4 regions of the Mesorhizobium sp. INR15 genome follow, and region 3 is predicted to be linked to each of the others. Evidence: predicted binding sites of a transcription regulator. Region 3 holds the regulator's gene; each other region holds the start of a gene.
The links. The regulator PhoB, encoded in region 3, activates phosphate uptake and scavenging genes when phosphate is short. The targets are predictions, from matches to a motif close to TGTCATNNANCTGTCAT.
Positions count from the first base shown of each region.

Region 1: GA829_RS02540 (DUF1045 domain-containing protein) is a predicted target of PhoB. The motif match lies at 5,682-5,698, and genes of this name have one in related genera.
Region 2: GA829_RS26515 (LTA synthase family protein) is a predicted target of PhoB. The motif match lies at 5,109-5,125, and genes of this name have one in related genera.
Region 4: GA829_RS32020 (ceramide glucosyltransferase) is a predicted target of PhoB. The motif match lies at 5,517-5,533, and genes of this name have one in related genera.

Region 1 is NZ_CP045496.1:543,075-550,852, forward strand. Features, by position in the region: gene GA829_RS02515 (bifunctional 5-dehydro-2-deoxygluconokinase/5-dehydro-2-deoxyphosphogluconate aldolase) at 1-1,589, shown strand, start outside; gene iolD (3D-(3,5/4)-trihydroxycyclohexane-1,2-dione acylhydrolase (decyclizing)) at 1,624-3,468, shown strand; gene iolE (myo-inosose-2 dehydratase) at 3,529-4,446, shown strand; gene GA829_RS02530 (DUF3329 domain-containing protein) at 4,536-4,754, shown strand; gene iolB (5-deoxy-glucuronate isomerase) at 4,772-5,584, shown strand; gene GA829_RS02540 (DUF1045 domain-containing protein) at 5,840-6,547, shown strand; gene GA829_RS02545 (alpha-D-ribose 1-methylphosphonate 5-triphosphate diphosphatase) at 6,603-7,742, shown strand; gene phnN (phosphonate metabolism protein/1,5-bisphosphokinase (PRPP-forming) PhnN) at 7,739-7,778, shown strand, end outside.
Region 2 is NZ_CP045496.1:5,409,456-5,417,233, reverse strand. Features, by position in the region: gene rplI (50S ribosomal protein L9) at 1-13, opposite strand, end outside; gene rpsR (30S ribosomal protein S18) at 232-480, opposite strand; gene rpsF (30S ribosomal protein S6) at 480-980, opposite strand; gene GA829_RS26520 (pilus assembly protein) at 1,439-3,094, shown strand; gene GA829_RS26515 (LTA synthase family protein) at 3,140-5,068, opposite strand; gene fabD (ACP S-malonyltransferase) at 5,324-6,265, shown strand; gene fabG (3-oxoacyl-[acyl-carrier-protein] reductase) at 6,326-7,063, shown strand; gene GA829_RS26500 (acyl carrier protein) at 7,275-7,511, shown strand; gene fabF (beta-ketoacyl-ACP synthase II) at 7,546-7,778, shown strand, end outside.
Region 3 is NZ_CP045496.1:1,619,274-1,627,051, forward strand. Features, by position in the region: gene pstS (phosphate ABC transporter substrate-binding protein PstS) at 1-251, shown strand, start outside; gene pstC (phosphate ABC transporter permease subunit PstC) at 319-1,302, shown strand; gene pstA (phosphate ABC transporter permease PstA) at 1,306-2,157, shown strand; gene pstB (phosphate ABC transporter ATP-binding protein PstB) at 2,154-2,957, shown strand; gene phoU (phosphate signaling complex protein PhoU) at 2,983-3,690, shown strand; gene phoB (phosphate regulon transcriptional regulator PhoB) at 3,707-4,396, shown strand; gene GA829_RS07865 (ROK family protein) at 4,409-5,653, opposite strand; gene xylF (D-xylose ABC transporter substrate-binding protein) at 5,925-6,965, shown strand; gene GA829_RS07875 (sugar ABC transporter permease) at 7,226-7,778, shown strand, end outside.
Region 4 is NZ_CP045496.1:6,602,640-6,610,417, reverse strand. Features, by position in the region: gene GA829_RS32050 (magnesium and cobalt transport protein CorA) at 1-629, shown strand, start outside; gene GA829_RS32045 (GcrA family cell cycle regulator) at 806-1,324, opposite strand; gene GA829_RS32040 (aspartate aminotransferase family protein) at 1,682-2,881, shown strand; gene argF (ornithine carbamoyltransferase) at 2,897-3,808, shown strand; gene GA829_RS32030 (Hsp33 family molecular chaperone) at 3,920-4,954, shown strand; gene apaG (Co2+/Mg2+ efflux protein ApaG) at 5,016-5,408, opposite strand; gene GA829_RS32020 (ceramide glucosyltransferase) at 5,628-6,779, shown strand; gene GA829_RS32015 (O-succinylhomoserine sulfhydrylase) at 6,785-7,778, opposite strand, start outside.

The sequences.
Region 1 (7,778 bases), 1.1 Mb from region 3:
ACCGCAGCGACTGCGCCGACATGGCGCTGGCGCCGGAAGACATCGATGAGGCGTTCATTGCCTCTGCGCGGTCGATCGTCGTCACCGGCACGCATTTTTCCCGCCCCAACAGCGATGCCGCGCAGCGCAAGGCAATCCGCGCCATCAAGGCCGCCGGCGGCAAGGTGGTGTTCGACATCGACTACCGCCCCAACCTGTGGGGCCTTGCCGGTCACGCCGAGGGTTTCGAACGCTATGTGAAGTCCGACCGTGTGTCGGCCCAGTTGAAGACGGTGCTGCCCGATTGCGACCTCATCGTCGGCACCGAAGAGGAAATCATGATCGCGTCGGGCGCCGATGACTGCCTGAGCGCGCTGAAGACGATCCGCTCGCTGTCGGCGGCGACCATCGTTTTGAAGCGCGGCGCCATGGGCTGCATTGTCTACGACGGACCGATCAGCGACGATCTCGAAGACGGCATTGTCGGCAAGGGCTTTCCGATCGAAGTCTACAATGTGCTGGGCGCCGGCGACGCCTTCATGTCCGGCTTGCTGCGCGGCTGGCTGGGTGGCGAGGATCATGCAACGGCGGCGACCTGGGCCAATGCCTGCGGCGCCTTTGCCGTCTCGCGGCTGCTATGCGCGCCGGAATATCCGACCTTCGAGGAGCTGCAGTTCTTCCTCAAGAACGGCAGCAAGCATCTCGCCCTGCGCAAAGACGAAGCGATCAACCACATCCACTGGGCGACGACGCGCCGGCACGACATCCCCTCGCTGATGGCTTTCGCATGCGACCACCGCGTCCAACTCGAGGACGTCGCGGCGAAGGCCGGTGCCGATCCGTCGCGCATCCATGATTTCAAGGTGCTGACGGTGAAAGCCGCGGCCAAGGTCGCCGCCGGGCGCGCCGGCTACGGCATGCTGCTTGATGAGAAATTTGGCCGCGAAGCCATGTTCGAGTTCGCCCACCATCCCTTCTCCTGGCTGGGACGCCCGGTGGAACTGCCGGGCTCACGCCCGCTGCGCTTCGAATTCTCGCAGGATATCGGTTCGCAACTCACCGAATGGCCGGTGGAGCACTGCATCAAGTGCCTGTGCTTCTACCACCCCGACGACCCGGCGGAACTGAAGGCCGAGCAGCAGCAAAAACTGCGCTCGCTGTTCGAGGCCGCACGAAAAGTGGGCCGGGAACTTCTCATCGAGATCATCGCCGGCAAACATGGCAAGCTCGACGACACCACGATCCCGCGCGCGCTGGAAGAACTTTACGCCCTCGGCATCAAGCCGGACTGGTGGAAGCTCGAACCGCAGGCTTCGGCCGGCGCCTGGGCCAAGATCGAGGCGGTGATCCTAAAGCACGATCCCTGGTGCCGCGGCGTCGTGCTGCTTGGCCTGGAAGCGCCGCAAGATGAGCTGGAAGCAGCCTTTGCCGCCACAGCCAAGGCGCCAATCGTCAAGGGGTTTGCCGTAGGGCGCACGCTTTTCGTCCACGCGGCCGAACAGTGGCTGGCGGGCAGGATGTCGGACGACGAGGCAGTGGCCGACATGGCATCGCGCTTCGAGCAGCTGACCGACGCATGGCTTGCCGCGCGCGGCCGCAAAGCAGCATAACAGGCGCGTCACAGGGACCGCGGAGGAAACCAAGATGAGCAAGACAATCCGCCTGACGATGGCGCAGGCGCTGACCCGCTTTCTCAGCTGCCAGATGACCGAGATCGACGGCAAGACAATGCCGATCTTCGGCGGCGTCTGGGCGATCTTTGGCCATGGCAATGTCGCTGGCATCGGCGAAGCGCTCTACCAAGTGCGCGACACCTTGCCGACCTTCCGCGCTCACAATGAGCAGGCGATGGCTCATGCGGCGATCGCTTACGGCAAGGCCAATTTCCGCCGCCGCTTCATGGCCGCGACCTCCTCGATCGGCCCCGGCGCGCTCAACATGGTGACAGCGGCGGCACTGGCGCACGTCAACCGGCTGCCGGTTCTGTTCCTGCCTGGCGATGTCTTTGCCAACCGCATTCCCGATCCGGTGCTGCAACAGGCCGAGGATTTTTCCGACGGCACGGCGACGGTCAATGACTGCTTCCGTCCGGTGTCGCGCTATTTCGACCGCATCACGCGGCCGGAGCAGATCATCCCGGCGCTCAACCGCACCATGCAGGTGCTGACCGATCCGGCCGATTGCGGGCCGGTGACGCTCTCGCTTTGCCAGGATGTGCAAGCCGAGGCCTATGACTACCCCGAGAGCTTCTTTGCCGAGCGGCTTTGGTCTCCACGCCGTCCACGCCCGGATCGTCGCGAACTGGCGGCGGCGGTCGCGGCGCTGAAGGGCGCGAAGAAGCCGCTGGTGATCGCCGGCGGCGGTGTTCTCTATTCGCAGGCCTCGGACGAACTGGCGAAATTCGTGCAAGCCGCAGGCATTCCGGTCTGCGAGACACAAGGCGGCAAATCCTCGCTGCCGGACACCCATCCGCTCAACATGGCCGCTGTCGGCGTTACCGGCACTTCTGCCGCCAACAGGCTGGCCGAAGAGGCCGATGTGGTGCTGGCGGTCGGTACACGCCTGCAGGATTTCACCACCGGCTCCTGGGCGTTGTTCCGGAACACGAGCAAAACGATCATTGGCCTGAATGCGCAAGCCTTCGATGCCGGCAAACACTGGGCGCTGCCGCTGGTCGCGGACGCGGCTGAAGGACTGGCTGAACTCGGAGCGGCGCTGAAGGGCTGGAAAGCGCCCGCCGCCTGGACCGACAATGCCGCCAAAGGCAAGAAGGACTGGCAGGCGGATGCCGGCAAGGTGACGGCCTCGACCAACGCCGCCTATCCGTCCGACGCACAGGTGATCGGCGCCGTGCAGCGCGCGCTGGGTTCCGGTGTCACGCTGCTTCATGCCGCCGGCGGCTTGCCAGGTGAATTGCACAAGCTGTGGCAGGCCGGCGCACCGGGCTCCTACCACGCCGAGTATGGCTTCTCGACCATGGGTTACGAGATCGCCGGCGGGCTTGGCGCCAAGATGGCGAAGCCTGATCAGGAGGTCGTCGTCATGATCGGCGATGGCTCCTACCTGATGCTCAATTCCGAGATCGCCACATCGGTGATGCTCGGCTTGAAGCTGACCATCGTTCTGCTCGACAACCGTGGCTATGGCTGCATCAACCGGCTGCAGATGGCGACCGGCGGCGCCAACTTCAACAATCTCTTGAAGGACTCACGCCACGAGGTCCTGCCCGATATCGACTTTGCCGCGCACGCGGCAAGCATGGGCGCTATTGCGGAAAAGGTCTCCTCTATTGCCGGGCTGGAGACAGCACTTGCGCAGTCGAAGAAGAACGAGCGCACAACGGTGCTGGTCATCGACACCGATCCGCTGGTTTCCACCGAAGCCGGTGGCGCATGGTGGGATGTCGCGGTGCCGGAAGTGTCGGCTCGGCCCCAGGTGAACGCGGCGCGCAAGAAGTACGAAGACGCCTTGCAAGTGCCGCGGTCCTGACCCACCTGGCTTATGCTGACTGGGCATTGGCGAAACAAGAACTGAAATCGGAGTGACGACGTGAGAGCTAAACTGGGGATGTCCCCTATTGCCTGGTGGAACGACGATCTGGCCGAACTCAGCGATGACGTGTCGCTGGAGGAATGCTTGGCGCAGTCGCGTTCGGCGGGCTTCACCGGGATGGAGATGGGCCGCCGCTTCCCCAATGATCCCGATGTCATGCTGCCGATCCTGAAGAAGGCCGATGTGACGCTGTGCGGCGGTTGGTTCTCGGGCACGCTGGTCGACGAGGACCTGGCGAAGAACAAGGATCGCATCCAACCGATGATCGACCTGTTCAAGGCCGTGAACGCGCCTTGCATCGTCTATGGCGAAGTCGGCCGCTCGATCCAGGGTGACCGCTCGAAGCCGCTCGCCACCAAGCCGAAGCTCTCGGACGACGAGATGAAAGCCTATGCCGGGCGGCTGACGCGGTTTGGCGAATGGTGCGCCGAGCAAGGCATGCCGCTCTCCTACCACCACCACATGGCGGCGGTGGTAGAGACCGAGCCGGAACTCGATGCGTTCATGCGCCATTCCGGGCAAGGCATTCCACTGCTGCTCGATGCCGGCCACCTGGCCTTTGCTGGTGGCGACGTGCGGCGCGCCATCGACAACCATCACAACCGTATCAGCCATGTGCATGTGAAGGATGTCCGCATGGACGTGATCAACGGACTGGATCGCACGAAGCAGTCGTTTCTCGATGCCGTGGCGCTTGGCGCCTTCACCGTGCCGGGCGACGGGTCGCTGGACTTCGGCGCCATCGTCCAGCGGTTCGCGGATCATGGCTATGAAGGCTGGTTCGTGGTCGAGGCCGAGCAGGACCCTAGGAAGAACCCGCCGCTCAAGATGGCGCAGGTCGGCCATAAGGAGTTGATGCGGGTCATGACGGCCGCCGGCTACACCGTGGAGACGCAAGGCTTTCCCAATGCCTGATCAAGATGGGCCTGATCAAGATGGGCCTAACCAAAGTGGGCCGGATTGCAGTGGTTCTCGGTGATGACGGGTTGCTGTAGGCTGGTCCGATGAAAGACTATGAGCACCCGTTCTTCCGGCCGCTGTGGCGGCGCGTCGCCGTCGTCGCTGTCTGCCTGATCTGGTCGGCGATCGAGTTCGCCACCGGCACACCATTCTGGGGCGTGCTTGCGCTCGGTTTCGCCGGCTATGGCGTCTGGCAATTCTTCTATCTCTACAAGCCGGCCGATGAGAACAAGGCATCGGCAGAAGCCGACCCCAAGGAATAACCCGGAAGGAATCCAGAATGTCCAAGCTGCTCGTCAAAGCCAACAAGGGCCATGGCCGCGTCGCGCATGTGACGCCGCAGACTGCCGGCTGGACCTATGTCGGGTTCGATCTGCACCGGCTGAAGCGCGGTGAAACGGCAGCAGGCAAGACCGACGGCCGTGAAGTCTGCCTCGTGTTTGTCACCGGCAAGGGGACGGCCAAGGCGGACGGCAAGGATCTCGGCCTGCTCGGCCAGCGCATGTCGCCGTTCGAGGGCAAGCCATGGTCGGTCTATGTGCCTGAGGGATCGGACTGGTCGGTGACGGCGGACACCGATCTCGAACTGGCGGTCTGCTCCGCACCGGGCCTGGGCGGCGGCCTGCCGGTGCGCGTCATCGCGCCCGACGATCTCGGCCAGGAAGTACGCGGCAAGGGCACCAACACGCGCTATGTCACCAACATCCTGCCCGAGGGCAAACCCGCCGACTCGCTGCTCGTGGTCGAGGTGATCACGCCCGGGGGCCATACGTCGAGCTATCCGCCGCACAAACATGACCAGGACAACCTGCCAGCCGAGTCCTATCTCGAGGAGACCTACTACCATCGCCTCAACCCGCCACAGGGCTTTGCCTTCCAGCGCGTCTACACCGATGCCGACAAGAACGGCCACCGCGCACTGGACGAAGCGATGGCGATCGAGGACGGCGATGTCGTGCTGGTGCCCGAGGGCTACCACCCCTGCGCCGCTTGTCACGGCTACGATCTCTACTATCTCAATGTCATGGCCGGGCCGAAGCGGACGTGGAAATTCCACAATGCACCCGAGCACGAATGGCTGATGAAGGCCTGACAGGGTTTTCATCAGTGGATAGCCGGCCTGGTCCAAGACGAAAAAAACGTCGGCTAATGACCCAATGGCACCGTTTTGTTATCGGAACGTGGCAAGGCTTCGTCAATCCGTCATGGAAATCGCCTATGGCAGCGGGGCCAATGCATGTCGCCCGAATATGCAATGCGGTTTTAGGGCAAGGCATGCATAAACCAAGGACTTGAAGCGCGTCGCACGGAGCTGTTCAAAGGCGTCGCGCTTTGACGAGGACTTTCCATGCGCTACGCCATTTACTTCACCCCCCGGCAGGACGAACCGCTGGCGCGGATTGCCGCCAACTGGCTCGGCCGCGACCCGTTTGGCGCCGCCGTCCGGCCTGTCGAGGCGGTGGCTGACCTGTCGGCGGCGGAAGTGGCGTTCCACACGGCTTCGGCGCGCCGCTACGGTTTCCACGCCACGCTGAAGGCGCCGTTCCGGCTGGCCGCGAACGAGACGGAAGCCTCGCTGCGCGCGGCACTCGATGCCTTCGCCGAAGCAACGCCCGTCGTAACGGTCCCCCGCCTCATGGTCAGCCAGATCGACGGCTTCTTCGCCCTTGTGACAGACGGACCGGTGCCGAGCCTAAACCGGTTCGCTGACGACGTGGTGCGCGACTTCGATCGTTTTCGCGCGCCGCTGACAGAGACCGAAATCGAACGGCGCAGCCCCGATTCGCTGAAGCCCGCCGAATTCCGCAATCTCTGCCAGTGGGGCTATCCCTACGTGTTCGAGACATTTCGCTTCCACATGACGCTGTCCGGCCGGGCGGCGCCACAGGAAAGCCCCCGTCTTCGCCTAGCGATCAACGGCCTGTTTGCTGACGTGCTGCAGCAACCCGTGCTGGTCGACGCCCTGACCCTGTTTGTCGAAACCGAACCAGGCGCCCCGTTCATGGTGCTTTCCCATCATGCACTCGGGCGGCGTCCGGCCAGAATGACCGCCTGAAGAAGACCGCCCGAAACAAAGCAAAAGCTGCCCAAACAACCAAGGACTGCCTGAAATGACCGCCGAGACTGTTCTCCACAACGCCCGCATCGTGCTTGCCGACGAGATCATCGAAGGTTCGATCGTTCTGCGCGACGGCCTGATTGCCGGTATCGAATCCGGCATCGGCCGCACTGGCGAAGACATGGGCGGCGACTTCATCATTCCCGGCCTGGTCGAGCTGCACACAGACCATCTCGAAGGCCACTACGCGCCTCGGCCGAAAGTACGCTGGAACCCGATCGCGGCTGTGCTTGCCCATGATGCGCAGGTCGCGACAGCGGGAATCACCACCGTGCTCGACGCCTTGCGCGTCGGCATGGACGAGGACGCCGACATGAAGTCGGAGGACATGCGCAAGCTGGCCGATGCGATCGATGACAGCGTGCGGCATGACCGCTTGCGGGCCGACCACTTCATCCATCTGCGCTGCGAGGTTTCAGCACCGGACTGCCTTGAGGCCTTCGCCCATTTCGACGGTGACGAGCGGGTCAAGCTGGCGTCGCTGATGGACCACGCGCCGGGCCAGCGCCAGTTCGTCAACCTCGAGACCTACGCCTATTACTATCAGCGCAAGCTCAAGCTCACCGATCGCGACTTCAAGCTGTTCTGCGAAAAGCGGATGGGCGAGTCGGCGAAGAACTCGGCGCCGAACCGCGTCTTCATCGCCGCAGCCTGCCAGGAGCGCGGCATCGTGCTGGCGAGCCATGATGACGCCACCGTCGGTCATGTCGACGAAGCGATCGAGCAAGGCGTTCGCGTCGCCGAATTCCCGACCACCGAGGAGGCCGCCAGGGCTTCGAAGGAAGCCGGGCTCGGCGTGCTGATGGGGGCTCCCAATGTCATGCGCGGCGCCTCGCATTCCGGCAATGTCTCGGCTCGCACGCTGGCCAGCGATGGCCTGCTCGACATCCTGTCGTCCGACTACATCCCGTTCAGCCTGATCCAGTCCGCCTTCTTCCTCGGCAATGTGGTCGAGGGCATTTCCTTGCCGCAGGCGGTTGCCATGGTTTCGAAGAACCCGGCTGACGCGGTCGGCCTGACCGATCGCGGCGTCATCGAACAGGGCCGGCGTGCCGACCTGGTGCGCGTGCGCGTCGACGACCATGTTCCTGTCGTTCGCACCGTCTGGCGCCAGGGGCGCCGGGTCGCGTGATGGTGTCGGCATTGATCGAACGGGAACTGGCGAGTG
Region 2 (7,778 bases), 2.9 Mb from region 3:
GAATGACGTCCATGATCTTGTTCCTTTCAGTTGGCACCAACTCATCGGGTTGGCACTGAATTCTCTGGAACAGGTCAGGAAGCTTGGGCGCCTTGGCGCTGGTGTCGCTGTCCTGCCTGTCGCGGCAGTTAGAGGCCTTGGCCTCAACCCGGGATTTTTGAATTCAACCCAAACGCGCCCGTCGCGTCGGTGAAGAAAGAGCGGGCGGCAAGCCGCCCGCTCTTAAAAGCTTTAGCGAACCACGTAGGGCAGCAGGCCGAGGAAGCGGGCGCGCTTGATCGCCTTGGCGAGTTCACGCTGCTTCTTCTGGCTGACGGCGGTGATGCGCGAAGGCACGATCTTGCCGCGCTCGGAAATGTAGCGCTGCAGCAGACGCACGTCCTTGTAGTCGATCTTCGGTGCGTTGGCGCCGGAGAACGGGCAGGTCTTGCGGCGGCGATGGAACGGGCGCCGGGTCGGGATCTGGTTGATGTCGACCATTATTCTGCACCCCCTTCAAAACCTTCGCGCGGACGGCGCGGACCACGATCGCCACCGCCATCGCGGTCGCCACCGAAGCTGCGCGGCGGACGATCGCCACGCTCGCGGTCGCCGAACGAGCGCGGACCACGATCGCCACGGTCACGGTCGCCGAAGCCGCCGCGTTCCGAGCGCTCTTCGCGCTTCTGCATCATGGCTGAGGCGCCTTCCTCATGCGCTTCGACCTTGATGGTCAGGAAACGCAGCACGTCCTCGGACAGACCCATCTGGCGCTCCATTTCGTTGAGCGCTGCCGGCGGGCAGTCCAGGTCCATCAGCGTGTAGTATGCCTTCCGGTTCTTGTTGACCCGGTAGGTGAGGGACTTCAGTCCCCAGTTCTCGACCCGGCCGACGGACCCGCCATTCGCGGAGATGACACCCTTGTACTGTTCGACAAGCGCATCGACCTGCTGCTGCGAGAGGTCCTGCCGGGCAAGAAACACATGTTCGTAAAGAGCCATTATGGTTCAGTGCCTTTCTTCGTTTCTCTCCCGGTTCCCGGCGGCAAAAGCCTCTGCAACTTCTCTGACCCGCTGGTCCCAAAAGGGCACGGGGAAGAAAGAGCATGACGAGACGGTCGAGAGCGGAGACACGGGAGGCGGAAGCGCTTCTGGCTTCACACAAAGGTTTTCGAAAACCTCCGGCCCTCCGTTCAGCCCCCAGCTGGGACCGGCAGATTGCGGGCGTCTATACAGCAATCGGGCGGGAAGGCAAGGGGAAGACCCCAATTGAAGTCACAGGCGAGGTGGCGCCAGCTGCTTCCGATCGAGATTCTTTTGCGATTTTCCCGCAACCGGCTCTTAACCACAATGTCAGGTTGTGCGCGGTTGAACCCATCCATCAACGCTCGGTTCACCATCGCGGGCGCAGAAGCCGGGATAGCCCGCACAAAAGCGGCAAGCATTTCCCGGGGGTAAGGATGCTTCTCAAGAAATTCTGGCACTCGAAAAGCGGCAACTTCGCACTCATGATGGGACTGGGGCTGCCGGCTATCCTGACAGCCGCCGCCTTCGCGACCGACGTCTCGACTATTATGCGGGCCAAGGGCAATCTGCAAAATGCGCTCGATGCCGCAAGCCTGGCTTCATCGCATCTCGGCGATCTGGACATCACCCGCAACGATGCATTCGACCGGTATTTCCAGGCCAATATCGCCGGGCATGGCGAACTCGGCAATGCGCAGGCAACGCTGACGGTGGACAAGGGCATCAACTATATCAAGACAAAGGCGGTCGCCTCGGCGGACGTCAATTTGAACTTCGCCTTCCTGTTCGGCAACGAAAGGCACATCACGGTCGACACCGCGGCCGTCGAATCAAACGATCAGCTCGAAGTCGTCTTGGTTCTGGACAACACCGGTTCGATGGCCGGCGCGCGCATGACGGCACTGAGGACAGCGACGGACTCGCTTCTGAATTCCCTTGAGGGCATGAAATCGCCAACGCGCAAGATTCGCGCCTCCCTGGTGCCATTCGTCACCGCGGTCAATGTCGACGGCGACGGGTTCGACCCGTCGTGGATCGACATGGACGGCAAATCGTCCACCAACGGCGTCAATTTCCCGGTGATCAACGGCAAGCGCCCCAACCACATGGCGCTGTTCAAGCAACTTCAACAAGATGTGCCGGTCGCCAAACGCACAGGCTGGAACGGCACTGGATGGAAAGGCTGCGTCGAGGCCCGGCCGGGCGCATACAACATCTCCGATGCGTCGCCGGATCCGTCCAGGCCCGACACGCTGTTCGTGCCATATTTCGCGCCCGATGATCCGGCGAACGCCACGAAGCCGTCGGGCTCGTATGGAAATTCGTCCACCGGCTACAACAATTCCTATCTCGACGACGTCAGCGACAAGAACAAGCTTGCCCAATCGGGCGTCAATATTCTCGGTATCGATCTGAGTGGTCTCCTTGGCTCGGTCGTCAACTTGCTGCTCGGCGCGGATCTTGAGAAGGTGGCGAAATATGTCGCGCCCGCCAACAAGCTCATCACCGAGACGACTACCGCGATCACGGTCGGCCCAAATCGTGCCTGTCCGACGCCTGTCGTTCCCTTGACCGACGACTTCAACAAGTTGCGCAAGGCAGCCAGTCAGATGACCGAATGGAACGGTTCGGGCACCAATGTCTCGGAGGGGCTGTCCTGGGGCATGCGGGTATTGTCGCCGGCGGCGCCTTACACCGACGGCGCGGCATGGAAGACCCCTGGCGTCAGCAAGATCGTGATGTTGCTGACGGACGGCGAGAATGTCGTTTACGGCGCCAGCAACGAGGCGACCAAATCCGACTACACGTCCTACGGTTATCTTGCGGGGGGGCGTTTCGGCTCGGACAACCAGGCAACCGCGGCGCGCAACGTCGACGGCTGGACGAAGAGTGTCTGCACGCAGTTGAAGAACCAAGGCGTTCAAATCTACACGATGGTGCTACAATCCGACACCGCGGCCAATCGGACACTTTACAGCGCCTGCGCCTCCAATCCGAGCGACTACTACGCGGTCAATGATCCGGCCAAGCTGCCCAACGTCTTCCTGCAGATCGCCAACAAGTTCTCGAGGCTGCAATTGACGAATTGAGAAGGAATGCCGAAGCGGCACCCACGCGGTCCCGCTCGGCGTCGTTCAACTGGTATGGGCGACCAGCTTGTCCACCGTTTCGGGGAAGAAATCAGGCGCTCCAAGGCGCTTGCCGAACATCATATCGTACTGCAGCAGGCGGAAATCGCGGATCGCCGGGTCGATCGCCTTCTGCCGGGCCCAGTCCGGGGTTGCCTGGCCCTCCGGCGTCAACAGGAGATTGCGGTCGACGACACTGTAGCGCTCGCGCATCTCGCCAAGAAATCCGGTGTAGTAAGGGTGCGTGATGCCGGCGGTCTTGAGGATGTGATAGGGCAGGAAGGCGGGGCTGACCGCGCCCATGTCCTCGGCTGGTCCGGTCTTGTTTGACCAGACAATCAGCGGGGTCTCATGGTGCAGCAGTGCCGCCTCGGTCGATGGCTCCTTGCGCGGCGCGACATTGTCGGACATGAAGCCGGTTTCCACATAGACCGGTCCAAGCGGCGGCAGATGGTCTCCGAAAAAGGCGATCACGGTGGGTCGCGAGCGGTTCTTCGCCCACTCGACCAGGCGCTTAAGTCCCTTGTCGGCGTCGGATGCACCCTCCGCGTAGGAGAGCAGCGAGTCTCGCGCCCACTGGCTGGTCAGCGCGTGAACCTTGTGGGTTGGGTTGTCGTAGCGGTAGGGCTCGTAAGGACCGTGGTTCTGCAGGCTGACGGCGAAGAAGAAGAACGGATCGTCGGTGGCGTCGGCTTCGCGAATGATCTCGTCGGTCATCGCGGCATCCGATGCCAGCGGCCCGCGCTTTTCCAGCGGCGGCAGATTTTCCTCCGATTTGAAATCATCGAAGCCGAAATCCGCATAGACCGGCGTGCGATTCCAGAACCAACTCGTGCCTGGGTGAATGGCGCGCGTCTCGTAACCCTGGCTCTTCAGGAATGTCGCCATGGACGGCACCGGGGCGCGGACATATTGCTGGTAGGGAATGCTGCCCGCCGGCAGGAAGGCATTGGAAAATCCGGTCAGCGCCTCGAACTCGACATTGGCGGTCATGCCGCCGAACTCGGGGGAAAACATGGAGCCTGACCGCAGCGAGCGCGCATTGGGGATCGGGTCGGGGGTAATGACGACACCGGGCAGCTTGGTCGGATCCCAGAAGGACTCGCTCATGACGATGATGATATCGGGCTTTTGATCGGGTACCGAGGCCGTCACTTCAGTCCTGTCGATGGCCGCGATCGCCTTGTCGGAATAGCCTGCCGGTGCCGAGACATGAGCCATCGGAACATTGAGGGCGAAGGCCAGCGCGAAGCCGTTGGAGGCGTAATTTTCCTTCTGGTCCCACATAATGGGAATGATCTGCAGCCGATCCCGGGTCCATGAGAAGGTGGCGTAGTCCATGATCGAAACGAAGAATGCGAGCAGCGGCACGGCCAGCGTCAACCGCGCAAGGCGGCCTTTGCGGCTGAGCGCGGGAACCTTGCGGCGCCAGAGCCGCCAGCCATAGATCAGCAGTGACAATCCGCCGATGATGCCGATAGCCATGGCCATGGCGGTCATCGGCCGGTCGCGAACCAGCAGCGGCAACAGGGCAACGATCTGCCGGGCATAGAGAAAGTCTGTTGGATAGAGCGGATCGCCGAGATAGAGCGACTTCTGGTGGCCGACAAAAGCCAGCGACAGCGTCAGCGGCGCCACGATCATCAGGCCCTGGTGGCTGCGGCCGAGTATGGCATCAAGACCGATCAGGATCAGTGCGAACACCACGATCGTGGTCCAGCCCGGCTTGAAGGGCTGGAAGAAGAACGACACGGTGCCGAGAAGATCACCACGCACGATCCACTCGATGGCAAACACCAGAATGGCGGAAGCGAGCAGGCTTACCAGCCCATAACGCAGGGTCGGCCAGGTCTTGCCGGGCAAATAGCCGGTGGACGGATCGTCCTCCAGGAACTGTGGCGCGGCCTTGCGGGCACCTTTCAAACTCTTAGCCACCTTGTGGATTCCCCGGTCCGCAACAAAAATGTCACGCGATTGTCATTGAACTGTCACGAAAAGCTAGCGCCTGTAGCGAAAATGAGAAGAGCCAGCAAACGAATCGTGTTCGATTTTCATCATGAGTGATCGCGAAAAAGCCTGTAGGAACAGATACTCGGCGGGTGATCGCGGCCTGAAGTGAGTTCACACCGGGCTTGACTTGGTTGCCTGCCTTGCGTCACAGGCAGGAAAAACCAGCCGTTGGAGCCGAACATGGCCATCGCATTCACCTTTCCGGGACAGGGCAGCCAGGCTGTCGGCATGGGCAAGGACCTCGCCGACGCCTTTCCGGAATCGCGCCTTATCTTTCAGGAAGTCGACGATGCTCTCGGCGAAAACCTGTCGAAGCTGATGTGGGAAGGACCGGAGGAAACGCTGACACTGACCGCCAACGCGCAGCCGGCTTTGATGGCGGTTTCGCTGGCCGCTGTCCGGGCGCTGGAAGCGGGAGGCTTTTCGCTAAAGGACAAGGTTGCCTATGTCGCCGGCCATTCGCTGGGCGAATACTCGGCGCTGGCCGCTGCTGGTTTTGTCTCGGTCGCCGATGCCGCCCGGCTGCTGCGAATTCGCGGCAATGCCATGCAGGCGGCGGTTCCGGCGGGCGAGGGCGCCATGGCGGCGATCATCGGGCTGGAGCATGCCGATGTCGAAGCGGCCTGCGCTGAAGCCGCCAAGGGTTCGGTCTGCCAGGTCGCCAACGACAATGGCGGTGGTCAATTGGTCATCTCTGGCGCCAAGGCCGCGGTCGAACTGGCGGCGAAGCTATGCACTGAAAAGGGCGCCAAGCGTGCCTTGATGCTGCAGGTGTCGGCGCCTTTCCACTCGGCCCTGATGGCGCCGGCCGCGAACGTGATGTGCGAGGCACTGGCCGGTGTGACAAAGAACGCGCCGGTGGTTCCGGTCATTTCAAATGTTTCCGTCACAGCGTCGACCGATCCCGATGAGATCGCCCGTCGCCTTGTCGAGCAGGTCACCGGGCGGGTACGCTGGCGCGAGACCGTGGAATGGTTTGGTGCCAATGGCGTCACCTCGCTTTACGAGATCGGCGCAGGCAAGGTGCTTTCCGGGTTGGCGCGCCGCATCAACCGCGACATCGCCACCAGCGCGGTCGGCACCGCGGCCGAGGTCGAGGCCGCATTGGCAACACTTGCATAATCCAACGCCATTTGATCCCATCCCTGTAAAGGGTGTTCTCTTCTCAATCAGGAGACAAAAATGTTCGAATTGACCGGCCGCAAGGCGCTCGTCACCGGCGCATCAGGCGGCATTGGCGAGGCGATCGCACGAGTGCTTCACGCGCAGGGCGCCATCGTCGGCCTGCACGGCACGCGCATCGAGAAATTGGAGACGCTGGCGGCGGAACTCGGCGACCGGGTCAAGCTGTTTCCGGCCAACCTGTCGAACCGCGACGAGGTCAAGGCGCTCGGCCAGAAGGCCGAGGCTGATCTCGAGGGCGTCGACATTCTGGTCAACAATGCCGGCATCACCAAGGACGGGCTGTTCGTGCGTATGTCGGATGCCGACTGGGACGCGGTGCTTGAAGTCAATCTGACCGCCGCGTTCAGGCTGACCCGAGAACTCACCCATCCAATGATGCGCCGCCGCCATGGCCGGATCATCAACATCACTTCAGTGGTCGGCGTCACCGGTAATCCCGGACAGGCGAATTATTGCGCCTCCAAAGCCGGCATGATCGGCTTTTCAAAATCGCTGGCGCAAGAGATCGCCACGCGCAACATCACCGTCAACTGCGTTGCTCCGGGCTTCATCGAATCGGCAATGACCGACAAGCTCAACGACAAGCAGAAAGAGGCGATCATGGCTGCGATCCCGACGCGCCGCATGGGCACCACCGCCGAAGTGTCATCCGCGGTCGCCTATCTCGCCTCCAACGAAGCCGCCTATGTCACCGGCCAGACAATTCATGTGAATGGCGGCATGGCGATGATCTGAACCATGTTCCAAGGCATTGCGGTACCCTGTGAAAAGAGACCATTTCGTCTTGGACCTTAGCCAATTTTCGTGTAATGCGGCCCGCAACCCGGCGGTTCGGGCAAAAACCGGTCTGTTGCCGTTGCGTTTCAGGCAGGACCATCTTTCAGCTTGATTAGCGGCATTCTGCCCGCTAACGAAGACAGACAAACAAAAGACGAGGATGCCCAAAATGAGTGACACCGCAGAGCGCGTCAAGAAGATCGTCATCGAGCATCTTGGCGTTGATGCCGACAAGGTGACCGAACAGGCAAGCTTCATCGATGATCTGGGCGCGGACAGCCTCGACACGGTTGAACTCGTCATGGCCTTCGAAGAAGAATTCGGCGTCGAGATTCCTGACGACGCGGCAGAGACCATCCTCACCGTCGGCGATGCCGTGAAGTACATCGACAAGGCTTCGGCCTGACACTTTCCGCAGTCATCACCGGGGAGAACCTGCGATGAGGCGTGTCGTCGTCACGGGCCTTGGGTTGCTGTCACCATTCGGCATGGGCTTCGAGCACAGCTGGAAGGAACTTCTGACCGGCCGCAGCGCTGCCAAGCGCGTCACCGAGTTCGAGGTGGATGATCTTGCCTGCAAGATCGCCCACGTCATCCCGCGCGGTGACGGCAGCAACGCAACCTTCAATCCAGAGGCCGTGCTCGAGCCAAAGGAACTGCGCAAGATCGGCGA
Region 3 (7,778 bases):
TCACCAACGAGCCTGGCGATGCCACCTGGCCGATCGCCGCCTCGACCTGGGTGCTGATCCACAAGGCTCCGGATGATGCGGCTGCCACCGGTGAAGCCCTGAAGTTCTTTGCCTGGGCCTACAAGGACGGCAAGGAAACCGCCAAGGCGCTTGACTATGTCTCGATCCCGGACAGCGTCGTGGACCTGATCAAGACCTCCTGGAAGGCCGACATCATGGCCGACGGCAAGCCCGTCTACGCCGGCGAGTAATTTCACCCGAAGGAGCGCCGCGCCTTGCGGCGCTCCTTTTTTCTCAAGACAAAGAGCCGAGCTTGACATGAGTGCTGTCCAGGAAGCCTTGCCAGCCAATAAAGGCTCGCGCGACGCCATCGTCAGACGCTTCGCGCTGACCGATACTATCTTTCATGCGGCTACCCGTGCCGCCGCGATCCTCGTGCTGGTGCTGCTCGGCGGTGTCGCGATCTCCTTGTTTGCCGGTTCCTGGCAAGCGCTGTCTACCTTTGGCTTCTCCTTTCTGACCACCGAAAGCTGGAACCCGGTCACTGAGAAATTCGGTGCGCTGGCGCCCATCTACGGCACCATCATCACATCGGCCATCGCCATCCTGATTGCCGTGCCGCTCGGCATCGGCATCGCAATCTTCCTCACGGAACTTTGCCCGCGCCCATTGCGGCGCCCGATCGGCATGGCGGTTGAACTGCTCGCTGGCATCCCCTCGATCATCTACGGCATCTGGGGTCTGTTCGTGCTGGCACCGTTCCTGCAGACGACGGTTCAACCCTTCATTATCTGGCTGTTCCACGGCGTTCCCGGCCTCAACAACCTGTTTGCCGGCCCACCCTACGGCATCGGCCTGCTGACCTCGGCGATGATCCTCGCCATCATGATCCTGCCTTTCATCACCTCGATCACCAAGGACGTGTTCGACACGGTGCCGTCAGTGCTGAAAGAATCGGCCTACGGTATCGGTTGCACGACCTGGGAAGTGACCCGGCGCGTGGTTATTCCCTATACCCGCATCGGCATCATGGGCGGCGTCATGCTTGCTCTTGGCCGTGCGCTCGGCGAAACGATGGCGGTGACCTTCGTCATCGGCAACGCGCACCGGATCAGCACCTCGCTGTTCGCGCCGGCCACGACAATCTCAGCGACCATCGCAAACGAATTCACCGAAGCCGTCGGCGATCTTTACACATCCTCGCTGGTGGCGCTCGGCTTGATCCTGTTTGTCATTACCTTCATCATCCTTGCCATGGCACGCTACATGCTGATGCGCATCGACGCCCGCACGGGAGCCTGACCGATGTCGACAGCCACATCGCTTCAACAAAGCCGCAAGCGCAAGAATGGCGTGATGATGACGCTGTGCGTCGTCGCCGCCGGCATCGGCCTTGCCTGGCTGGCGCTTATCCTCGGCGCGTTGCTCTACAAGGGTGCTGCCGGCCTTTCGCTCGACGTCTTCACGCAGATGACGCCGCCGCCGGGTGATGCCGGTGGCCTGCTCAACGCCATCTACGGCAGCGTGGTGATGACGGTCATCGCCGTTATCGTCGGCACGCCGATCGGCGTGCTGGCCGGCACGTACATGGCCGAGTACGGACGCTTCTCGAAGCTCACCACCGTGGTGCGTTTCATCAACGACATCCTGCTCTCCGCGCCGTCGATCATCGTCGGCCTGTTCGTCTACGAGTTGATGGTGCGGCCAATGGGGCATTTCTCGGCGCTCGCCGGTTCCGTGGCGCTCGCCATCCTGGTCATTCCGGTCGTTGTGCGCACAACAGAGGACATGCTCAACCTGGTGCCGAACGCGTTGCGTGAAGCCGGCACCGCGATCGGCGCGCCGCGCTGGGTTGTCATCAAATCCGTCGCTTACCGCGCCGCCCTTTCCGGTATCGTCACCGGCATATTGCTATCGATCGCCCGTATCTCCGGCGAAACGGCACCGCTGCTCTTCACGGCCCTCAACAACCAGTTCTGGAGCAGCAATCTCAACGCGCCGATGGCCAGCTTGCCTGTCACCATCTTCCAGTTTGCTCTCAGCCCCTACGAGGAATGGCAGCAACTGGCCTGGACCGGTGCACTCATCATCACATTGACGGTTCTCGCGCTTAGCATCTTTGCACGCAGCCTGACCGGACGCAGAGAGGACAAATGAGCCAGATGTTGTCTCCAGACATGACGATCGCAACCGAGGCAACCGCCAAGGCCAAGATCGAGGTCAAGAACCTCAACTTTTTCTACGGCCAGTCGAAGGCGCTGAAGAACATCACGCTGTCGCTGCCAGAGCGCAGCGTCACCGCCTTCATCGGACCGTCGGGCTGCGGAAAGTCGACGCTGCTGCGCGTCTTCAACCGTATCTATGAGCTCTACCCGAAGCAGACCGCCGAGGGCCAGGTGCTGCTCGATGGCCAGAACGTTCTTGACCGCTCGCAGGACCTCAACCTGTTGCGGACCAAGATCGGCATGGTGTTCCAGAAGCCAACACCGTTCCCAATGTCGATCTATGAGAATATCGCTTTCGGCGTCAGGCTCTATGAGAAGATCAGCAAGTCCGAGATGGACGGTCGCGTTGAACAGGCGCTGAAGCGTGCGGCGCTCTGGACCGAGGTCAAGGACAAGCTCAATGCCAGCGGCCTCAGCCTTTCCGGCGGCCAGCAGCAGCGGCTTTGCATTGCCCGCACCGTGGCGGTGAAGCCCGAAGTCATCCTGCTCGACGAGCCGGCTTCGGCTCTCGATCCGCTGTCGACCGCCAAGATCGAAGAGCTGATCGACGAGTTGCAAGCCGACTACACGATCGTCATCGTCACCCACAACATGCAGCAGGCAGCGCGCGTGTCGAAGCAGACAGCCTTCATGTACCTGGGCGAGCTGGTCGAATTCGACAAGACCGAGAAGATCTTCACGTCGCCCCGCGAGAAGCGCACTCAGGACTACATCACCGGCCGCTTCGGCTGAGTCTCAGGCATACGAGGACAAGATCATGGGCGAACATACAGTCGCTTCTTTCGACGAGGATCTCGGACAGATCAGCAGGCTCATCAGCGATATGGGCGATCTCGCCGGCGCGATGGTTGGCGGTGCAACCAAGGCGCTGCTGACCTCCGACAACGCGCTGGCGCAGCGCGTCGTTTCCGATGACGCCATCATGGACGCGCGCCAGCGCGAGCTCGACGACCGCGCCATCACGCTGATCGCCAAGCGGCAGCCGATGGCGGACGATCTTCGCCATGTCGTCGGCTCGATCCGCATGGCCGGCGATCTGGAACGCATCGGCGATCTGGCCAAGAACATCGCCAAGCGCGTCGGCACCGTCGGCCTCAGCGTCACGCCGCGCGACCTGTCGCACTCCATCGACGGAATGGCGCAGCTGGTGCTGATCCAGGTACAGGGCGTCATCGAGGAATACGCGGCGCGCGACGCGGCCGCCCTGGCGAAACTACGCGCCGACGATGAGCGCATCGACGTCAAGTACACCTCGGTGTTCCGCGAGCTCCTGACCTACATGATGGAAGATCCGCGCAACATCACCGCTTGCACGCATCTGCTGTTCTGCGCCAAGAATCTTGAGCGCATCGGCGACCACGTGACCAACATCGCTGAAAACGCGTACTATGTCCTGACCGGCACGCAGTTGCCCGCCAATCGTCCGAAGCAGGACGAGACGGCAATGACCGTGCCGGCGGCATGACAGGGGTGACCAGCCGATGATCGCGCCACGCATCATGGTGGTGGAGGACGAGGAGCCGCTAGGTGTGCTCCTCCGCTACAACCTTGAATCCGAGGGCTACCAGGTCGAAGTGGTAACGCGCGGCGATGAGGCCGAAATCCGGCTCCAGGAGAATGTTCCCGACCTTCTGGTGCTCGACTGGATGGTGCCGGCGGTTTCCGGCATCGAGCTCTGCCGCCGGCTAAGAATGCGTCCCGAGACGGAGCGGTTGCCCATCATCATGCTGACCGCGCGCGGCGAGGAAAGCGACCGTGTACGCGGTCTCTCCACCGGCGCCGACGACTATCTGGTCAAGCCGTTTTCCACGCCGGAATTCATGGCTCGGGTAAAAGCGCTGCTGCGCCGCGCCAAGCCGGAAGTCCTGTCCAGTGTGCTCAAGGTCGGCGACATCGTGCTCGATCGCGAATCGCACCGGGTCTACCGCAAGAAAAGCGAGATCCGGCTCGGGCCGACCGAGTTCCGTTTGCTCGAATTCATGATGCGTCATCCTGGCCGCGTGTTTTCGCGCAGCCAACTGCTCGACAATGTTTGGGGCGAGACGATCTATATCGACGAGCGCACGGTCGATGTGCATGTCGGCCGGCTGCGCAAGGCGGTCAACAATGGCCGCATGCCCGACGTCATCCGCACCATTCGCGGCGCGGGCTACGCCATCAGGGAAGACTGAAAGCCGGCAAATTCAGGCGACGTCCTTGCCGACGGATTCAGGCTTTGTTTGTGAGCCCGGCGCGAAAATCTCCTGGTCGACGAAGGTCAGCGCCCGCATGGCGCAGCCTTCGCGGATCAGCGGCAGCTCATTCGGCTCGGTGTCGAAGGAAATCGATTTCGAGTGCTGGCCACCGGCGGTCTGGGCTATGGCTTCGCGCAGCGCCGGTTCGATCAGGTCGAAGGCGGCGGCGCTGACGCCCACCATGGCGACAGGCGCCGGATCGATCAGCGCGAACAGGCTGCCGAGACCGAAGCCGAGCGCTTCACCGGCCTTGCGGTAAGCTTCGCGCTCCGGCCCATCGCTTTCGCGAGCCGATGCCGCCAGCGCCCGCATCTCCGCGTCGCTGACGTCGACCGGTTCGGCGTCCTCGCCCATTTGCCTGGCGTTGCGCCAGATGGCGTAGTTGCCGGCATAAGCCTCGACGCAGCCGCGCCGTCCGCAGCGGCAAAGCGCACCGTTCGGCCGATGGATCATGTGGCCGAACTCGCCGCCGGACGAATGGGTGCCGGTGAACAATTCGCCCTTCAGCACCAGGCCCATGCCGATGCCGTGCGACAGCAGGATGGCGATGAAGTCATCGCGGTAGCGCTCCGGGTTACGCCAGCGCAGCGCAACCGCCATCATATTGCAGTCGTTTTCCATGGTGGCGGGGATGCCGAATTCCTCTTCCAGGATGTCGGCGAAAGGGATGTTGGTCTGTGGTGTGATCGGCGACCACAGCAGCGCGCGGGCATGGGAATCGGTAATGCCCTGAATGGCCAGTGCGATGCGGGCGACGCTGTGGATATCGAGGTCCGGATCCTCGAGCCGGCGCCGCACGATGGCGACGCATTCGCCAATGAGCGCCTCGCGCGACATGGTCAGTGTGTCCAGCCGGCGCTGCTCCTCGGCGATCACCTGGCCGGCATAGTCGATGACGGCAACCGACAGGAAGTTCAGCGACAACACCACGGTCATCACGGCGGCGGCTTCCGGGTGGAGGCTGAGGCCAACCTGGGGGCGGCCGCGCTTCAGGGACACGGTCTCGCTTGGCTTGCTTTCCGTGAGAATGCCTTCGGCGATCAGGTCGGAGGAGATCGCCGAGATGGTCGAATGGCTGAGCCCGGTTGTGGCGGCGATTTCGGTGCGGGACGGCTGTCCTGCCCGGCGTACGGACGAAATAACCATCGCCCGGTTGCGCCGGCGCAAATCGTCGTGACGGATTCCGACCGACATTGTTCCTGCTTTCCTCCCCGCCGCCGCGACCTTTCGTGCAATCGAAGGCCGTCGGTGACACACTCCAAATACTGGCAGAACCCGGCAGTCCTGTCATATTATTTATTACGGGGCTCGAAAAAAATTACTCCGAACATCAGAAACCATCAGAATCGATGTTGACAGCGCTCTGACGTTGGACCAGTGTTTTTTCGAGGCTCGAAAAAATAGAGCCTTTGTGCCGGCCTTCGGGTCAGTTTGGTCGCGCCACACGCGGCGCAGGGAGGATAACATGAAAAGATTCACAGCCGCCATCCTGGCGGGTGCCGCCATGTCGCTGACGCTCGTGTCGGTCGCGCAGGCGAAGGACAAGGTCATCGGTGTCTCGTGGTCGAATTTCCAGGAAGAGCGCTGGAAGACCGATGAGGCGGCGATGAAGAAGGCCATCGAGGCCGCTGGCGACAAGTATATTTCCGCCGACGCGCAGTCCAATCCCGGCAAGCAGTTGACGGACGTGGAGAGCCTGATCTCGCAAGGCGCCAATTCGCTGATCATCCTGGCGCAGGATGCCTCGGCCATTGGCCCGGCCGTGCAGAAGGCACTGGACGAAGGCATTCCGGTCGTCGGCTATGACCGCCTGATCGAAAACAAGGACGTCTTCTATCTGACCTTCGACAACAAGGAAGTCGGCCGCATGCAGGCCCGCGAAGTGTTCAAGGTGAAGCCGGAAGGCAACTACGTCTTCATCAAGGGCTCAGGCGCCGATCCGAATGCCGATTTCCTGTTCTCGGGCTCGATGGAAGTGCTCAAGGCGGCCATCGACAGCGGCAAGATCAAGAATGTCGGCGAGGCCTACACGGACGGCTGGCTGCCTGCCAACGCCCAGAAGAACATGGAGCAGTTCCTGACCGCCAATGACAACAAGGTCGATGCGGTGGTCGCGGCCAATGACGGCACCGCTGGTGGCGTCGTCGCGGCGCTGACGGCGCAAGGTCTGGCGGGCACCGTGCCGGTTTCGGGCCAGGATGGCGACCACGCCGCCCTGAACCGCATCGCGCTCGGCACGCAGACTGTTTCGGTCTGGAAGGACGCACGCGAACTCGGCAAGACCGCCGCCGAAATCGCCTCGCAGCTCGCCGACGGCAAGAAGATGGCCGATGTGGCCGGCGCCAAGGACTTCACCACGCCTGGCGGTAACACCGTCAAGTCGCTGTTCCTGACCCCGGTTGCGATCACCAAGGACAATCTCAACCTCGTCATCGACGCCGGCTGGATCAAGAAGGACGAAGTCTGCACCGGCGTTGCCGCCGGCACCGTCGCGGCCTGCAAGTAAGGCTGAACGATCGGATCGATCCCGACGCCACGGCCCTGGAGCGGTTCAGTGTTTCCTGAAACGCTCCAGGGTTTTGTTTTCGCAATTCCCAAGGGAAAGCGCCATGCGCTTTTACCGGGAAAACCGCCGCGCACTTTTCCTGAAATTGCTCTCAAGCCGCGACGTTTTTTCAAAAAGATTTGTGTTTCCGCCTCGGGTGGATAGCTTCTAGGCTGTGTTCCGGCATCCGCGTCAGACGGCAAGCCGGTGGGAGGGAAATCATGACCGACACGACGTCCAACCCGCAGGCCGACACCGCGCGTGCGTCCGAACTTGGCGTGGTCGCCCGGTTCCTGAAAGCCACTGAAATCGATACCCGCATGCTTGGCATGATTGGTGCGCTGCTGATCATCTGGATCGGCCTGCACGTCATCTCCAGCCTGCGTCTGGGGGTCAATCCGCTCGACTTCGACAGCCGGACCTTCCTGACGCCGCGCAACCTGTGGAACCTCTCGGTACAGACTTCCGCCGTGGCCATCATGGCCTGCGGCATGGTGCTGGTCATCGTCATGCGCAATATCGACCTGTCGGTCGGTTCCGCCGAAGGCCTGATCGGTATGGTCATGGGCTTCGCGCAGGTGCATTTCCTGGTGCGTATGGTCGGGATGCAGCTCGGCAATCCCTGGATCTGGGTCCTGGCGCTGGCCATCGGCCTGGCGCTCGGCCTGCTGATCGGGGCCTTCCAGGGCTTCGTCATCGCCTATCTCGAAGTGCCCGCCTTCATCGTGACGCTTGGCGGCCTGCTGGTCTGGCGCGGCGCGGCCTGGTGGGTCA
Region 4 (7,778 bases), 1.7 Mb from region 3:
CCTCCACCTCATATGCGGCTGTCCGCCAGCATTGGGAGACCTGCCCCCATTCCCTGGCCAAGGGCGAGGATTTCGTCCTCTATGCCATTCTCGATTTCATCGTCGACAACTATATGCCCGTGCTTGAGCAGATCGAGGACGAGGTCGAGGCGATCGAGGACAAGGTGCTGCTGAAGCCGATGACCGGCCCTGACATCGAACGGCTCTACATGCTACGCCGCGATCTCTTGCGGCTGCGCAATGCGGCTTTGCCGCTTGTGGAGGTCTGCCGCCGACTGACCAGTGCCGACCTGCCGCAGATCCATGCGGCGATGCACCCGCTGTTTCGCGACGTGACCGATCATATCCGTACGGTTCAGGAAAAGATCGACAGCCTGCGCGAGGTTCTGGCTTTCGCCTTTGAAGCGAGCCTGCTGGTCGGCCAGAGCCAGGAAACGGCGATTTCCAAGAAGCTCGCTTCATGGGCCGCCATCCTGGCGGTGCCGACGGCTTTTGCCGGCATCTACGGCATGAATTTCAGCGATATGCCGGAACTGAAGATGGAATACGGCTACCCGATGGTGCTGACCACGATCGCGCTGATCTGCAGTTTTCTCTACTGGCGCTTCCGCAAGAACGGCTGGCTGTGAAGTAAGGCAGGCAGTAGGCAGTAGGCAGTAGGCAGTAGGCAGTAGGCAGTAGGCAGTAGGCAGTAGGCAGTAGGCAGTAGGCAGTAGGCAGTAGGCAGTAGGCAGTAGGCAGTAGGCAGTAGGCTAAGATGTGCCTCAGGGGTCTACTGCCCAGTCCCCACTGCCTAATCCCTAAACTACCGGCTCCGCCGGCGTTCCGAGGCCGGCTGGAACGCGATGCGGGCGTGGTACTTGCAGTAGGGGCCGGTCTCGGCGGCTTCGTTGCCGCAGAAATGGAAATCCTCCGACAAGGGATCGCCGTTCGGCCACTTGCAGGTGCGTTCAGTCAGCTCGGTAAGCTGCAGATGCCGCGAGATCGGCAGGACGACATTTTCGACCGGGCGGATGTAGTGACGCACCACCGGTTCGGCGTCGAACTGGGTCTGCAACGCTGTCGCGCCGATCGATGTCGTGACGTGGCGCGCCGCTGTCGCGGCGCGCGACACCGACTTCTGTACGGTCGATCCCTGCACCGTCTTCTTCTGGCGTGCCGGCGTCGCCGTCGCGCGTCCGCGGCCCGACAATTTCAGCCGATGCACCTTGCCGATGACCGCATTGCGGCTGACCCCTCCAAGCTGGGCCGCGATCTGGCTTGCGCTCAGACCCTCCGACCACAGTTTCCTGAGAAGTTCTACCCGCTCGTCAGTCCAGTTCATGAGACCGCGCTCCTGCTAAGCGTGCGGCAATCGGAATCCATTCCCGACCCGGCAATCCTTGCCGGGGCAGACACCACATATATCTGGTGATTAGGTCCGCCGCACGAAATCTAGTTATTTCTCGACTACAATTACCTTATGCGCTGACTCGGTGACAAGAGTCCCAAGTGCAACACGAATCGGTTTTTTCGGTTTTCCCCAACTTGCCCGGTCGCTTATGAGCCGGCGTCTCGCTGGAGGGCTTGTGCCGCGGCACTACGCGACGTTTTCGTTGACTTCATGGCCGAAAAACACGATAAGCCGCAAAGGCCGCCGCTTGGGCGGCTTTTTTGATTTCCGGTACCGGAGACGCATATAATGAGCGGTTCGGCGCTTTTCGAGACCTTTGCTCGCGCACCCTTGGCTTTTGACCACGGGGAGGGCAGCTGGCTGGTTACCGACAAGGGCGAGCGATACCTCGATTTCGCTGGCGGCATCGCCGTGAACTCGCTGGGCCACGGCCATCCGCACCTTGTTGCCGCGCTCACCGAACAGGCGGCCAAGCTTTGGCACGTTTCCAACCTTTATGAGATCCCCGGGCAGAGCCGGTTGGGCGAACGGTTGGCCGACGCCACCTTCGCCGACAAGGTGTTCTTCACCAATTCCGGCGCCGAGGCTCTGGAGTGCGCCATCAAGACGGCGCGGCGCTACCAGTTCGTCAACGGACATCCCGAGCGCTTCCGTGTCATCACGTTCGAAGGCGCCTTCCACGGCCGTACGCTGGCGACCATCGCGGCCGGCGGTCAGTATAAATATCTCGAAGGGTTCGGCCCCAAGGTCGAAGGCTTCGACCAGGTCGGCTTCGACGATATCGACGCCGCCGAAAAGGCAATCACGCCGGAGACGGCGGCGATCCTGATAGAGCCGGTGCAGGGCGAGGGCGGTATCCGTCCAGTTCCGACGCAGTCGCTGAAGCGGCTCAGGCAGCTGTGCGAACAGCATGGCCTGCTGTTGATCTTCGACGAGGTCCAGTGCGGCATTGGCCGTACCGGCAAGCTGTTCGCGCATGAATGGGCTGGCGTGACGCCAGACATCATGGCCATCGCCAAGGGTATCGGCGGCGGCTTCCCCATGGGCGCCTGTCTTGCTACCGACGAAGCCGTTGTCGGCATGACCGCCGGTGTCCATGGCACCACCTTTGGCGGCAATCCACTGGCCATGGCGGTCGGCAACGCCGTGCTCGATGTGGTGCTGGAAGATGGTTTCCTCGAAGACGTGCAGCGCAAGGCCTTGCTGATGAAGCAGGGGCTGGCCGCCGTCGCCGACGAATTCCCCGAGGTTATCGAAGACATCAGGGGCACGGGCCTGATGCTCGGCCTCAAATGCGCGATGCCCAACACCAAGGTGAACATGGCCTTGCGCGACCAGCACCTGCTGGCCGTTCCCGCCGGCGATAACGTCATTCGCCTGCTGCCGCCGCTGACCGTCACCGACGCCGATATCCACGAGGCGCTGGAGCGCATCCGCGCCGGCGCCAGGGGCCTGTCCGAGGCCATCGCCGCGGCCGCCGCGAAGTAAATTCGAAAGAGCCTGATGAGCCCTCGTCATTTTACCGACCTTTCCACCGTTTCCGAAGGCGACCTGCGCTTCATGCTGACCGACGCGATGGCGCGCAAGGCGCGCCTCAAGGCGGGCGAGCGCTCCAAGCCGCTCGAAGGCAAGGTGCTGGCGATGATCTTCGACAAGCCGTCGACGCGCACGCGCGTGTCCTTCGATGTCGGCATGCGCCAGCTCGGCGGCGAGACCATCATGCTGACCGGCACCGAGATGCAGCTCGGCCGCTCCGAGACCATCGCCGATACCGCCAAGGTTCTGTCGCGTTACGTCGATGCGATCATGATCCGTACCACCTCGCATGAGCGTCTGCTGGAGCTGACCGAGAATGCCACCGTTCCGGTTATCAACGGCCTGACCGACGATACCCACCCTTGCCAGCTGATGGCCGACATCATGACTTTCGAGGAACATCGCGGTCCGGTTGCAGGCAAGACCATCGCCTGGACCGGTGACGGCAACAACGTGCTGCATTCGCTGCTCGAAGCCTCGGCCCGGTTTCGCTTCAACCTCAATGTCGCCGTACCCGAAGGCAGCGAGCCGGCGCGGAAGCATATCGACTGGTCGAAGGCGAATGGTGGCAAGCTTCTCCTCACGCGCTCGCCGGAGGAAGCCGTCGACCAGGCCGATTGCATCGTCACCGACTGCTGGGTGTCGATGGGGCAGGAACATCGGGCGCGTGGTCACAATGTGTTCTCGCCCTACCAGGTCAATGCGGCGTTGATGGCGAAAGCCAAGCCGGATGCCCTGTTCATGCACTGCCTGCCGGCGCATCGCGGTGAGGAAGTGACCGACGAGGTGATCGACGGGCCGCATTCGGTGGTGTTTGACGAGGCTGAGAACCGGCTCCACGCCCAGAAGGCGGTGCTTGCCTGGTGTCTTGGTGCGTAAGTGTCTTGGTGCGTGAGGGGCCTCGGCGCTTGATCCGGAGGCGCGTGATGCCTATTTGCGGCGCATCACGCAAATTGAGCGCGTTTGGACGCATGCGCCCCGGAGGGCGGCATGGCCGCGCCCCGGAGCTTTGTCATGTTGGAAACTCATCAAGTGTCTGAACAGCACCCTAAACTCGGCGAATTCGGCTACGCCGGCGACGATCACGTCGTGCCTTTCGAGGTCGGCCCGCTCGATGTGCGCGGCCGCACGGTCCAGCTTGGGCCGATGCTCGACGCCATCCTCAGCCGTCACGACTATCCGGAGCCGGTCGCTCGCCTGCTGGCGGAAGCCTGTGTGCTGACGGTGCTGCTCGGCACCTCGCTCAAATTCGAAGGAAAGTTCATCCTGCAGACCCGCACCGATGGGCCGGTTGACATGCTGGTGGCGGATTTTTCCACGCCCTCGGCATTGCGGGCCTATGCGCGCTTTGACGCCGACCGGCTAGAGGCCTTGGTCGCGGCCGGCGAGAGCTCGCCGCAGACGCTGCTCGGCAGTGGCGTGCTGGCGCTGACCATCGACCAGGGCGCACACACGCAGCGTTACCAGGGCATCGTCCAGCTTGACGGCGAAACCCTGGAAGAGGCCGCGCGCACCTATTTCCGTCAGTCAGAGCAGATCCCGACAGATCTCAGGCTCTCGGTGGCCAAGCTGTTGACGCCTGGTGTCGGCGGTGCCCGCCAGCAATGGCGCGCCGGTGGCATCCTGGCGCAGTTCCTGCCGCAATCGCCTGAGCGCATGCGCGTTCCGGATCTGCCGGGCGGCGACGGCGATCCGCGCGAGGACATCTCGGATCCGATCGACAATTCCTGGCAGGAATTGCTGGCCTTGCTCGGCACTATCGAACCGACCGAACTGATCGACCCGACGATCGGCGCCGAACGGTTGCTCTACCGTCTGTTCCATGAGCATGGCGTGCGCGTCTTTGGCGGCGTCCCGGTTGCCGACGAGTGCTCCTGCTCGCAAGACAAGATCCGTGGCATCCTCGAGGGTTTCTCGGCGCAGGAGATCAAGGACAGCACCGAGGATGGCGGCATCCATGTCGCCTGCGAATTCTGCTCGAAGCAGTATGACTTCGACCCGGCGGAATTCGGCTCGGCCCAGTAGGAACCTGGTCCCTCATCGCTAAGCCAGGCGGCGAGGGGCGAACTTCAGAGAAATCGAAAAGTCAGTTCACCGTCCGCCGGGTGCCCGGCAGGTCGAGTGAAAACGCGGGAATGGCGATGTCGAATGTCTCGCCCCGCTTGGTGCGCATCGTGTAGTGCCCGACCATGATGCCGGACGGCGTCGAAAGCGGACAGCCGGATGTGTATTGATAGCTGTCGCCTGGATTGAGTTCGGGCTGATCGCCGACAACGCCGGCGCCGCGCACCTCTTCGACCCGGCCGGTGCCATCCGTAATGTGCCAATAGCGCGACAACAATTGCACGAACTCGTCCGACTGGTTGTCGATGGTTATCTGATAACCCCAGACATAGCGGTTCTCGGAGGGGTCGGAACGATCCTCCAGGTAGAACGGCCGAACCTGCACTTCGATGTTGCGCGTGACGGCGCTGTACATAAGCTGCTCCAAAACATTTCAGGCTGAACTGTCGGCGCTCCGTGAGAGCAGGTCAACGGTGGGCGCGTCTTGTCACGCCTGACCCGCAAGGCAGGTGCCGGCAAAGAATGTCATTTAAGTGACACATGATAATGATGGTGTGCGGTGGGCGGGCGACTCAGCGCTCTGTCGAAAACGGTCACCTTTCGGGCCGTGTCTTTTCTGGAGTGCCAGATCTCCATGGAACTCGCTCTCATAGCTGGCTCGCTTTCGGCCGCGCTTGTTGCCTCAAATATCGCCAGCATTCTCCTCGCCTCGTCGAAGCTGAGGCGTAGAAGCCATGTTCCTCCGCCTGCCGACAACCCGCTGCCTGTGTCGATCATCGTGCCGGCGCGCGGGGTCGAGCCTTTCACGCAGGAGACGCTCGAGCGGGCCTTCTCGCTCGACTGGCCGGATTACGAGCTCATCTTCTGTGTCGCCAATGCCGACGATCCCGTGGTCAGGCTGATCCGCTCGGCGATTGCGCGCTTTCCCGTCGTGCATGCCCGGCTCCTCATCGGCGAAGACCGGGTCAGCGCCAATCCCAAGCTCAACAATTGCATCAAGGGCTGGGAGGCGGCACGCCACGACTGGGTCATCATCGCCGATTCCAACGTGTTGATGCCGGGGGACTATGTCCAGCACCTGATGTCGGCCTGGCGGCACGACACCGGCCTGGTCTGCTCGACACCAATAGGCTCGCGGCCTGACGGATTCTGGGCCGAGGTCGAGTGCGCCTTCCTCAACACGCTGCAGGCGCGCTGGCAATATGCCGGCGATGCGCTTGGCCTTGGCTTCGCCCAGGGCAAGAGCATGTTGTTGAACAAGCCGCTGCTGGACGCCAATGGCGGCATCCGCGCCCTGGCCGCCGAGAGCGCCGAGGATGCCGCCGCCACCAAGCTGGTTGACGGGCTTGGCCTGCGCGTCAATCTCGTTGCCGCGCCTTTCGAGCAACCGCTTGGCCGCCGCACACTTGACCAGGTCTGGTCGCGGCAGGCGCGGTGGTCGCGCCTGCGCCGCGTCACTTTCCCGTTGTTTTTCACACCGGAGATCCTGATCGGCGCGGCGGTGCCGCTGGTTCTTGCGCTGATCGCGGCTGCAAACGCCGGCTTCAGCCTGCGATTGACCGTTATAGCCGTGCTGGTGGCGACCTATCTTCCCGAGTGGGTCCTTGCCTTGGCCAAAGGCTGGCACCTGTCGCCACGCACGATCCCGGCGATGATGGCGCGCGACCTGATCCTGCCCGCGATATGGGTGCGCGGCTGGCTCGGCGGTGCCGTCGATTGGCGCGGCAACGAGATGATCATCCGCACCAAAGCGGCGGAGCTGGACGAGACGCCATCGAGGGCGTGAAGGCCTTACCTGGCCTTCAGCGCCTGTGCGATGTCCTCGAGCAGGTCGTCGGTGTCTTCGAGGCCGACGGACAGCCGGAGTGTCCCCGGTCCAATCCCAAGCTCCGCACGCGCCTCATCGCTCAGGTTCTTGTGCGTCGTTGTCGCCGGATGAGTGATCAGGCTCTTGGAATCGCCGAGATTGTTCGAGATCAGCACGATGTCGAGCGCGTTCTGGAGGGCGAAGGCGGCCTGCTTGCCGCCTTTGACGTCCATGCAGATCAGCGTCGAGCCGCCCGACATCTGCTTCTTGACGATCGCTGCCTGCGGATGGTCAGCGCGGCCGGGGTAGATGACGCGGGCAATTTCCGGACGTTCGGCGAGGAAATCGGCGATCTTGCCGGCGCTTTCCGTCTGCTGGCGCACGCGCAAAGGCAGCGTCTCGAGGCCCTTCAGCAACGTCCAGGCGTTGAACGGCGACAGGCTGGGGCCGGTGTGGCGGAAATAGTCGTGCAGGTTCTCGTCGATCCACTTCTTGTCGGACAGGATGACGCCGCCGAGACAGCGGCCCTGGCCGTCAATGTGTTTGGTCGCCGAATAGACGACGATATGCGCGCCAAGCTGCAGTGGCTTCTGCTGCAAGGGCGTGGCGAAGACATTGTCGACGATCAGGCGTGCACCGATCGAATTGGCCAGCGAGGCGACGGCTGATATGTCGACCACTTCCAGCGTGGGATTGGTCGGGCTTTCCAGGAAGAACAGCTTTGTGTTCGGCTTGACCGCCTTCTCCCAGTTGGCGATGTCGGTTCCGTCGACCAGCGTCGCCTCGATGCCGTATTTCGGCGCCAGCGTCTCGACCACCCAGCGGCAGGAACCGAACAGCGCGCGTGCCGCCACGATATGATCGCCAGCCTTGGCGCTGCACAGAAGGGCGGCGGTCACCGCCGCCATGCCCGACGCCGTCGCACGAGCATCCTCGGCGCCTTCCAGCGCGCACATGCGCTTCTCGAACATGTCGACT